One region of the Gordonia jacobaea genome, then DNA from elsewhere that is predicted to be linked to it. Evidence: predicted binding sites of a transcription regulator. Region 1 holds the regulator's gene; each other region holds the start of a gene.
What was found. Region 1 encodes LexA, which represses DNA repair genes until DNA is damaged. Its sites were predicted from a motif close to CGAACANNTGTTCG; they were not measured.
Positions count from the first base shown of each region.

Region 2: the regulator LexA is predicted to act here: its motif matches at 1,719-1,732, upstream of ACRVY7_RS19725 (HNH endonuclease signature motif containing protein).
Region 3: the regulator LexA is predicted to act here: its motif matches at 1,398-1,411, upstream of ACRVY7_RS10145 (DUF222 domain-containing protein).

Region 1 is NZ_CBDRLS010000003.1:137,589-140,848, forward strand. It holds gene ptsP (phosphoenolpyruvate--protein phosphotransferase) at 1-1,288, shown strand, start outside; gene lexA (transcriptional repressor LexA) at 1,333-1,980, opposite strand; gene ACRVY7_RS11465 (LysM peptidoglycan-binding domain-containing protein) at 2,297-2,926, shown strand; partial or broken gene nrdR (transcriptional regulator NrdR) at 3,071-3,260, shown strand, end outside.
Region 2 is NZ_CBDRLS010000006.1:118,110-121,369, forward strand. It holds gene ACRVY7_RS19715 (histidinol-phosphate transaminase) at 1-185, opposite strand, end outside; gene hisD (histidinol dehydrogenase) at 182-1,519, opposite strand; gene ACRVY7_RS19725 (HNH endonuclease signature motif containing protein) at 1,761-3,260, shown strand, end outside.
Region 3 is NZ_CBDRLS010000002.1:879,212-882,471, reverse strand. It holds gene ACRVY7_RS10145 (DUF222 domain-containing protein) at 1-1,376, opposite strand, end outside; gene ACRVY7_RS10140 (SCO6745 family protein) at 1,538-2,419, shown strand; gene ACRVY7_RS10135 (acyl-CoA-like ligand-binding transcription factor) at 2,457-3,077, opposite strand; gene ACRVY7_RS10130 (NDMA-dependent alcohol dehydrogenase) at 3,234-3,260, shown strand, end outside.

The sequences.
Region 1 (3,260 bases):
CACCGACCTCAACGACGTTCGTGACCGAGTGGTCGCCGAGTTGCTCGGCCAGCCGGAGCCGGGAATTCCGACGCCGAGTCACCCGTCGATTCTCTTCGCTGACGACCTCGCTCCCGCGGATACCGCTGGGCTCGATCCCGCGGTGATCGTCGGGCTGGCCACGCGTCTCGGCGGACCGACCAGTCATACCGCCATCATCGCGCGGCAGTTGGGCATCCCGTGCGTGGTCGCTGTGGCGCGACTGAGTGAGATCACCAGCGGCACAATGGTTTTGCTCGACGGAGGCGCGGGGTCGATCACCGTCGAACCAGAGGGGTCCGAAGCGCGTGAACTCGTCGAGCGCAGCGTTGCGGAGGCCGCGCTTGTTGCTGCGTGGCGTGGCCCCGGCCGGACTGCCGACGGCACCGCCGTCGCCATCCTCGCGAATGTTGCCGACGGCGTCTCCGCGCGCAGCGCTGCCGATGCACCAGTCGAGGGCATCGGGCTGTTCCGCACCGAGTTGGCGTTTCTCGACAGGGCGGATGAGCCCGATGTGGACGAGCAGACGCGGCTGTACCGCGACGTGTTCGAGGCGTTCGCGGGCCAAAAAGTCGTCATCAGGACGCTCGACGCCGGGTCGGACAAGCCGCTGGCGTTCATCGAGCACCCGGACGAGGCGAATCCCGCACTAGGCGTGCGAGGCAACCGCATCGGCGACGACCACCCCGACATCGTGCGAACTCAGCTCGACGCGATTGCGCGCGCGGCAGAGGAGTCCGGCACGACGCCGTGGGTCATGGCACCGATGATCGCCACGGCCGCGGAGGCCGCACAGTTCGCCGAACTCGTCCGTCAGCGTGGTCTGACGGCAGGCGTGATGATCGAGATCCCGGCAGCGGCGATCCTGGCGCCCGCGATTCTGGCCGAGGTTGACTTCGTGTCGATCGGAACCAACGACCTCACCCAGTACACGATGGCCGCCGACCGGATGTCGGCAGAACTCGCCGAACTCACCGACCCCTGGCAACCGGCGGTGCTCGCACTCATCTCGCAGGTTGCGACCGCCGGCGCCCAGCAGGGCAAACCCGTCGGAGTCTGTGGCGAGGCCGCGGCCGACCCGTCGCTCGCATGTGTGCTCGTCGGGCTCGGAGTCACCTCGCTGTCGGCGGCTCCGGCGGCGACGCCCGCAGTCGGGGCGAAGCTGTCGACGGCGACGATGGAGCAGTGCCGGGCTGCCGCCGCTGCCGCACTTGCCACCTCGAGTCCGGCACTCGCCCGACGCGCAGCTGCCGAGCAACTCGACGGCTGACGCAGACCCCGCTGGTCAGCGACCTGCGGGGCCCGTTCCGCGCATCAGACCCGGCGCATCACCGTGACGACTTTGCCGAGGATGGCGGCGTCGTCTCCGGGGATCGGATCGAAGAGCGGATTGTGCGGCATCAGCCAGACGTGGCCGTCTTTGCGCTTGAAGGTCTTCACCGTCGCCTCGCCGTCGATCATCGCTGCGACGATGTCGCCGTTGTCGGCGACATTCTGCTGACGCACGACAACCCAGTCGCCGTCGCAGATCGCGGCGTCGATCATCGATTCGCCGACGACGCGGAGCAGGAACAACGAGCCCTCACCGACGAGCTCACGCGGAAGCGGGAAGACGTCTTCGACCGCCTCCTCCGCGAGAATCGGACCGCCCGCCGCGATGCGGCCGAGTACCGGAACGAACGTGGGGGTCGGGAGATCTCCGTTGATGGCATCGGAGTGATGTGCGTCGGGAGCCTCGGAGACGTTGACCGCCCGCGGACGGTTGGCGTCGCGCTTCAACAGGCCCTTGCGCTCGAGGGTGCGCAACTGGTGTGCGACCGATGACGTGGACGTGAGGCCGACGGCGTCGCCGATCTCTCGGATGCTCGGCGGATACCCGCGCTCGCGCACCGACTTTCGGATCACATCGAGGACGCCACGCTGGCGATCGGTGAGTGTTGCCTCGGCGACGGCCGGATGGATCGGTGCCTCCTCGCCGCCTCCACTCTTCTTGCCTTCGACGCTGCGACCGTTGCCCTTGGGCGACGACGGGCCGCGTCGTGACTTCTCTGTCATCGGTTCCGTCCTTCCTGATGTGTGAAGCGGGTGCTGTTGTGAACCGGGTGCTGTTGTGAAGCGGGGTGGGGTGCGTCTTTCTTCCATCGTCTGGCGCCGACAGTAGCGGAGGCCACTGACAACATCAAACATTTGTTCGACGTGTCGCAGGACTTTGTCGGACCCCTCTGGTAGAACTCGAACATCAGTTCATCGAACGCTTGATCGACCATTGGAGGTAGCGATGACCAGCTTGATGACCAACCCGGTGACCCGCACGATTCCCAGCACGTCGAGTGCATCCGCGGCAACACCGCCGACCACCCGATCTGCAACGCCGCGACCTGCATCGACGACGCGTCCCCGAGTTCACCGCGCCACGGTGGTCAGTGGACGTGCACCGTCGAATCCCGTGCGTAGCGACGAGCTACGTGTGGCGGGGCACGTTCGAACGACTGAGTCCCGACGGACCGCCGGCGCAGACGTCATGCCGCAACCTCGGCGTCGGATCGCGTTCGATCACGGAACCTCAACGCGGCCAGCGGGCACGCGATGCGCCGGTGGCGTCGGCGAGCTGGTGGCTGCCCGTCGGCGCCGGGCAGCGTTCTTGGCGGTACTCGCGGGAGTCGGGTTGGCACTGACCGTGTGGGTGGTCGGGACCGTCGGCGCCGACTACCAGCGGGCGAGCATGCCGTCGTCGACCTCCACGCAGGTGGTCCACGTGCGTTCCGGCGAATCGCTGAGCTCGATCGCCGCACGCGTCGCGCCTGATGTGCCGCGTCAGACCGTCATCGACGAGATCATCGACCTCAACGATCTGCCGTCGAGTGGGCTGCGCGTTGGCCAACCGCTTGTCACACCCGCGTACCGCTGAGCGCTGGCGGTATTCTCGATGTCACAGGGTCCAGTCGGAAACCGACACGGTCACCGCTGCGGTCTCGCCTCCGCCGGTCGTCAGACGATCGGACCGAGCCAGACCGACGGAGCCGCTGCGTCCCGAGATCTGCACGAGGACTACATGCGCTGCCCGTTTTGCAAGAACGAAGACACCAAGGTCGTCGATTCGCGTGTCGCCGATGAGGGGCAGGCGATCCGGCGTCGTCGCGCGTGTAGCGAGTGCGGGCGGCGGTTCTCCACAGTCGAGAGTGCTGTTCTGGCAGTCGTGAAGCGCAACGGTGTGACCGAGCCGTTCAGCAGAGAAAAGGTGA
Region 2 (3,260 bases), on a different contig from region 1:
TCAGCGACGTCGGCGATCAGCTCCGCAGACGGCGGGTGCGGGTTCTCGTTGGTGTTGAGAACGACAGGAACCTTCAATTGCGGTGCGCCATAAGCGCTTTTGCCGCGCAGGTTGTCGCGGAGCGGAAGATCGTCGACGGTGATCTGAGCTCCGGGAATCTGGGCTCCCGTGGTTGCGGGCGTCACTTGGCGGCCTCGGCGACAGCCCCCGAGAACCTGCGGGTGATCGCATCGCCGTGTGCCGGAAGGTCTTCGGCCTGCGCCAAGGTGACCACCTGGGCGGAGACGTCGCGCAGCGCCGCCTCGTCGTAGTCGATGACGTGCACGCCACGCAGGAAGGTCTGCACCGAGAGACCCGACGCGAACCGAGCCGAACCCGACGTCGGCAGAACGTGATTCGATCCCGCGCAATAGTCTCCGAGGCTGACCGGCGCAAAGTCGCCGACGAAGATCGCGCCGGCGTTGTGCACGCGATCGGCGACCTGCGCGGCGTCTCGGGTCTGGATCTCGAGGTGCTCGGCCGCGTAGGCGTCGACAACGGCAAGACCGGCCTCGACGTCGTCGACGAGCACGACACCCGACTGCTTGCCGCTGAGCGCTGTGGTGACCCGCTCGCGGTGTTTGGTCTCGGCGACCTGGCGGTCGAGTTCTGCGTCGACGGCGTCGGCCAGGGCGACGCTGTCGGTCACGAGCACCGACGCCGCGAGGACGTCGTGCTCGGCCTGGCTGATGAGGTCTGCGGCGACGAAGGCCGGGTTTGCCGAATCGTCGGCGAGGATGGCGATCTCGGTGGGACCGGCCTCGGCATCGATGCCGACGAGTCCGCGACACAGGCGCTTGGCTGCCGTGACGTAGATGTTGCCGGGACCGGTGATGAGATCGACCGGGTCGAGGACCGCACCGTCGGTATCAGTACCGCCATATGTAAGGAGCGCGACACCTTGCGCGCCACCGACGGCCCAGACCTCATCGACGCCGAGAAGAGCGCACGCGGCAAGGATGGTCGGGTGCGGCCAACCGCCGAAGTCCTTCTGCGGGGGCGACGCAACGACGAGCGACCCGACGCCCGCCTCCTGCGCGGGAACGACGTTCATGATGACCGACGACGGGTAGACAGCGTTGCCGCCGGGGACGTACAGGCCGACCCGCCTGACGGGAATCCACTTTTCGCTGACGGCTCCCCCGTCCACGACCTGTGTGCGCGACGTCGTACGACGCTGATCGGCATGGACGAGCCGAGCGCGAGTGATCGACTCACGCAGCGCATCAGCGACCACCGGATCGAGTTTCGCCAGCGCATCGGCGATCACATCAGAGGGAACCCGAACACTCGACGGACGGACGCCGTCAAACTTCTCGCCGTACTCGAGTGCTGCCTCGACGCCGCGATCGGCGATCGCATGCACCACCGGCGTCACCGTATCCAGCACGGCATTGACGTCGGTGCCCCCACGGGGCAACGCGCGACGCAGCTCAGCGAGCGTCGGCGAGCTACCGCGCAGGTCGGTTCGGGCGAGCATGGGTGTCTCCTGATCGGTCGGGGTGATGTGTCCAGGATATGTGGCGGCACCACCGGTTTCCGAATGCGGTCTGTCAGGACCAACGCGGCAGTAAGGCGAGGAGGCAGTCGCATAGTCGTACAGCCTCGGCGACCCGATCACGATCTGTCGAAAGTTTCTTCGATTATTCCTCGACAGTGTCGGTATTGCCGGGTAATGTAGAACACATATTCGACATGAAGTGGGGCGGGGGTGGCGGCACGTGAACAGCAATCGCAACAACAGCGAGAATGGCCGTGCGCCTTCAGCTTTGGGGTCGTCTGTGTTGGTCTCTGCTGCGGTGGGGTCGGCGGATGCGGTGGTGGCGGAGAAGCTGTCGCGCTTGGCATCGGTGTTGGATGAGTTGGCTGCCGTCGATGTGTCGTTGGTGTCCGACGCGGCGCTGGTGGAAGCCACTGTTGAGGCGGAACGGCTGGCGTTGCGGACTGCAGGTGCGGTGACGGATCGCTTGATTGTGGAAGCGTCCGACCGGGATCTGCCCCGCGCCCTGGGTTTCCGCGATGTTCGCAATTTCATGGGGCATGGTCTGCACATTGGTGATCCGGCGGCGCGGCATCGGGTGATCGCGGCGACCGGATCGTTCACCACGATCTGCGGCGACCGACTGCCGCCGTCGTGTCCCACCCTGGCCGGCTACGTGGTGGAGGGTCGGGTCGCGGGTGCGCATGTGCGTGCGGTGTTGGAGGTGCTCGAAGCGATCCCCGGTGAGGTGTCGGCCGAGACGAAAGCTGCCGCCGAGGCACAGATGGCTGGGTATGCGGTCCAGTTCACGCCTGCCGAGATCACTAATTTGGGTTCACGGTTGTTGGCGCATCTGGATCCGGATGGGACGCTGACCACCTCGAAGGACCGTAAACGTCGACGCCGGTTGTGGGTGAACCGGCAGAACGCGCAACTCATGTCGCGGTTGACGGCGGATTTGGATCCGATCGCCCGCGCCCGGCTCGATACGGTGTTGGATGCGTGGGCCAAACCTGGCATGAACAATCCGGATGATCCGGAGTCGCCGGTCGGTCCGATCACCATGGCGAATGCCGAACAGGTCGCGGCGGCTGCCCTGCGTGATGAACGCTCACCCGCGCAACGCAACCACGACGCCTTCTCCGCCCTCCTGCAGCAAGTACTTGAATCAGGGATGTTGGGCAACACGCATCGTGGGTTGCCGATCCAGGTGATCGTCACCACCAGCCTGCACGAACTCGAAGAGCAGGCAGGGATCGCACAAACCACGTCCGGAACACTCCTGCCCATCCAAGACGTGATCAACATGGCCGCCTCCACCGGAGCGAGCCAGTATTTGGCGGTGTTCAGTGAGCACACCAGCATCCCGCTCTACCTGGGTCGGTCGAAACGGATCGCGTCACTGGGGCAACGACTCGCCTCATTCGCCTCACCCGGCGGAAAGATGTGCTCGGCACCCGGATGTAATCAACCCGCATCACGGGTGCAGATGCATCACGCCGCCAAAGACTGGGCCGACGGCGGCTTGACCGACATCGACCAGTTGGTGCCCGCCTGCGATGTGCACAACCGGCGGGTCGGCCCGAAACCCGGCCAGTTCACCACCCGGATGATCACCGAAGGCCCCGACACCGGGCGGGTCGCATGGCGGCTCAACGCCAAGCCGGGTATGCCGGAGAATCCCGAACGCATCAACCGCATCGCCGACGTCAAAGCCGACTTCCACGACTACCTCACCGCC
Region 3 (3,260 bases), on a different contig from region 1:
GCCGGGTCCGGGTTGGAGCGCCAACCGTATCTCCCGCGGTTGGGGCCGTCGGGGATCTTCTCTGTGGTGAACTGCCCGGGACCGTCGCCGACCGCGCGGTTGTGGGGTCCGCAGGCCGGTGCGAGCTCGTCGATGTCGGTGCGTCCGCCCTTCGCCCAATCCTGTTCGGCGTGGTGGATTTCGCAGTGGCTGAAGGGGCGGGGGCAGTCGGGCATGGAGCATCCACCGTAGTTCGCGAACAGCATGAACCGCTGTGACTCGTTCGCGAGGCGGTTGGCCGTGCCGAAGTAGAGGGGTGCACCGGTGTGCTCGGAGAACACCGCCAGGTGCATGACCGATTGTGCGGCCAAACGGATCAGGTCGGGCATCGGGATGTCGGCGCCGGTGGTGGTCTGTCCGAAGCCCGCGTACTCGCGGAGCTGAGTGTCGGAGATGCGTACGACGAGGTGTGGCGGAAGTCCGCGATGGCTGGCGCCGAGCAGCCCGCCGTCGAGGACGGCCCTGAGAATCGCGGAGAGCGCGTCGTGGTTGCGTTGCGACTGGGTGCGAGTGTCGCGGGCCGCTGCCTCCTTGAGCGCGTCCACATCGGCGAACTCGTTGCTGCCGGTGGGCGAGGCCTCGTCGTCGGGATTGTTCATTCCGGGTGCTGCCCATGCTGCGAGTGCTGTATCGAGCATCGCGCGGGTCGTGGGATCGAGGGTGCCGAGGATGCGTGACATCGACTGTGTGTCTTGATTGTCGACGGTGAGTCGGCGCTGACGCTTGCGGTCGTTGTCGTCGGTGATCGTGCCGTCCGGGTCGAGGTAGGCGAGTAAACGGTTACCTGCGGCGAGAATCTGGCGTGGCGCTAGCTTCTGTGCGAACTCGGCGACTTCCGCTTCGGCGCGGGTCAGTTGCTCCGCATCGATGCCCTCCGGAATCTTGTTCAGCACGGTGAGTGCTGCGGTGAGGTGATCGGCACCGAGCGTGCCGCTGCGCAGTGCGTCGGCGAGCAGCGGGTAGAGCGGGGGCATCGTGTCGCCGGTGATCGTGAAGGTCTCGTTGAGTGCCAGGATCTGCCGCCTGCGCTTGGTTGCGTCGTGCAGGCGCAACGCGCCCATCATGAAGTCCGACAACGAGTGTGTGCCGACAGCGCGATACGCCGCACGATTGGACACATCCATGATTCGACTGTTGCCGATCGAGATCATCCTGCGCGCCGCACGCTCGTGCTCGATCGCCATGGCCGCCACCTCGGCTTCCGTTGCACCGCTGGTGTCGACGTCGTCGATCTGATCGAGCAATGCGTGCAATTGCTCATACAGCGCAACGGGATTCGGCGCAGCAGCCTCGCCGGCCAGGTGCCCCTCGTGGATGTCTGAACTATCGGTCCCCATGCCCGCCCCCGCCTCCGGTGTCGAACTGACGTTCTATTTCCAACGTACCCGTCGAATCGGACATGTCAAGGAGAATCTTTCCGCCTGTTGAGTACTGCCCGGGCCGGCCCCGTCGACTTCATTCTTGACTCGACGCCTTCCCGACCGCGAGGGTGGAGCACATGGTCACAGTCGACGACACCGCAGCCGCCCGCGCCAGGCTGGCGTACGAAACACTCGAACCGTTCCACGTCCTCGCCTACTTCAACCCGGGACTCGCTGAGGCACAGAGTGATCTGAGCCTCGACCCGCACGCCTTCTACGTAGGAGCGCGAGGGGCTCCGCTCGGAGATTGCGCAGCCCCGGTCGTCGTCTCGTCGTTCTACAACTTCGCGCCCGAACTCATCACCAACGCGTGGGAGTCGGCGCGCAAGGTCGGTCTCGACAAGGTTGCCGCGCGTCGAGAGCAGATGCTCGACGCCCAGTTCCGCGAAATACTGGGCGAGCGGGTCGTCGAACCTGAACTTGCTTCTCTCGCAGAGCGTTACCAAGAGATCGCATCGAGTCTCCCGATGGGAGGTAGGCCATTGGCCTCGGCGTGGGCGGCGCTGACACCGCCGGATTCTCCGCACCTCGCGCTCTGGCACGCGCTGTCCGTACTGCGAGAGTGGCGGGGAGACAACCACATTGCGGTCCTCGTCCAGAACGGTCTCGACGGAATCGACGCGGCGACCTTCCACGAGGCAGGACTGCCCGACCCGACGATTCGACGTCGAGCATTGGGTCGACGACTCGCTCAGTTGACCCGCGGCTGGTCGGACGAGGCGTGGGAGGCTTCGGTCGCCAGGCTCGTCGAGCGCGGGCTTGCCACCAGGATCGACGACGATGGGCACGAGTTGACCCCGGCCGGTCTCGATCTCTACCGCGCGATCGAAGCCGAGACAGACGCCATCACCGGTTCGGCATGGGCGAGTGAGGATGTCGACGAACTGCTCGAGTGTTCCCGGCCGTTCGTGAAGGCCGTGATCGACGCGGGCGTTCTTCCCGGAACTAAGAAGAAGTAGCACCCCGCAGGCGCTCGGAACCTGTCTCTCGAGCGTCCTATCGGTCGTGGGGTTCGAGGGCGTCGAACAGTATTCGCATGCACTCGCTGATCGACAGCTTGGTGTGTGTGAGCCAATGCTCATGTGCCGCAATCGAAGCGGCAACCGCGGCATGGCCGGCAGCACGCGCGTAGGCGCTCTCGTCGCTCTTGTCGGTGCGCGTGGCGACGAACCGTGTGACAGTGATGCGCCACCGTCGGAAGACCTGGTTGGCCTGCGCCTGCACCGCGGGCTCGTACAGAATCAACCGGGCGCGGTGTCTGGCCCAGTCGTCTTCTGCGCGTCCGTGGTCGAGTGTGGCGATGTACGCCGCGGTGACGGCGGCCCACGGTGAGATGTCGGGCGAAGCGTCGTCGAGTAGTTGCTCGAACAGGGCGTGTTCATTCTCCGACTCCACCCAGATCACGTCGGCTTTTGTGGGGAAGTAGCGAAAGAAGGTTCGACGGCTGACGCCGACGGTCGCGGCGATCTCCTCCACGCTCGTCTGGTCGAAGCCGTTCTCGATGAACAGGCGTTGTGCCTGGGCCGCGAGTTCGTGCGGGCTGGTCATGGCGGGGCGACCGCCGCGATCGACGGGTGAATCGACGGGGTCGAGCGTGCGCCGTTCATCGGAACCCATGACCACCATCATGGCGCATCGGCGTCGTTCGGCCTTGTCGGCGGCGCCCGCTTGCCGATTTCGGCGAAATCGAACCGGTTTTGTCACCCTGTGTCATATCTCTCCTCACTGAGAGGCAGATCACATCGTCGAACGGTGTGGATGAAGGAGGAAGAAATGAGAACACGAGCCGCTGTCCTGCGT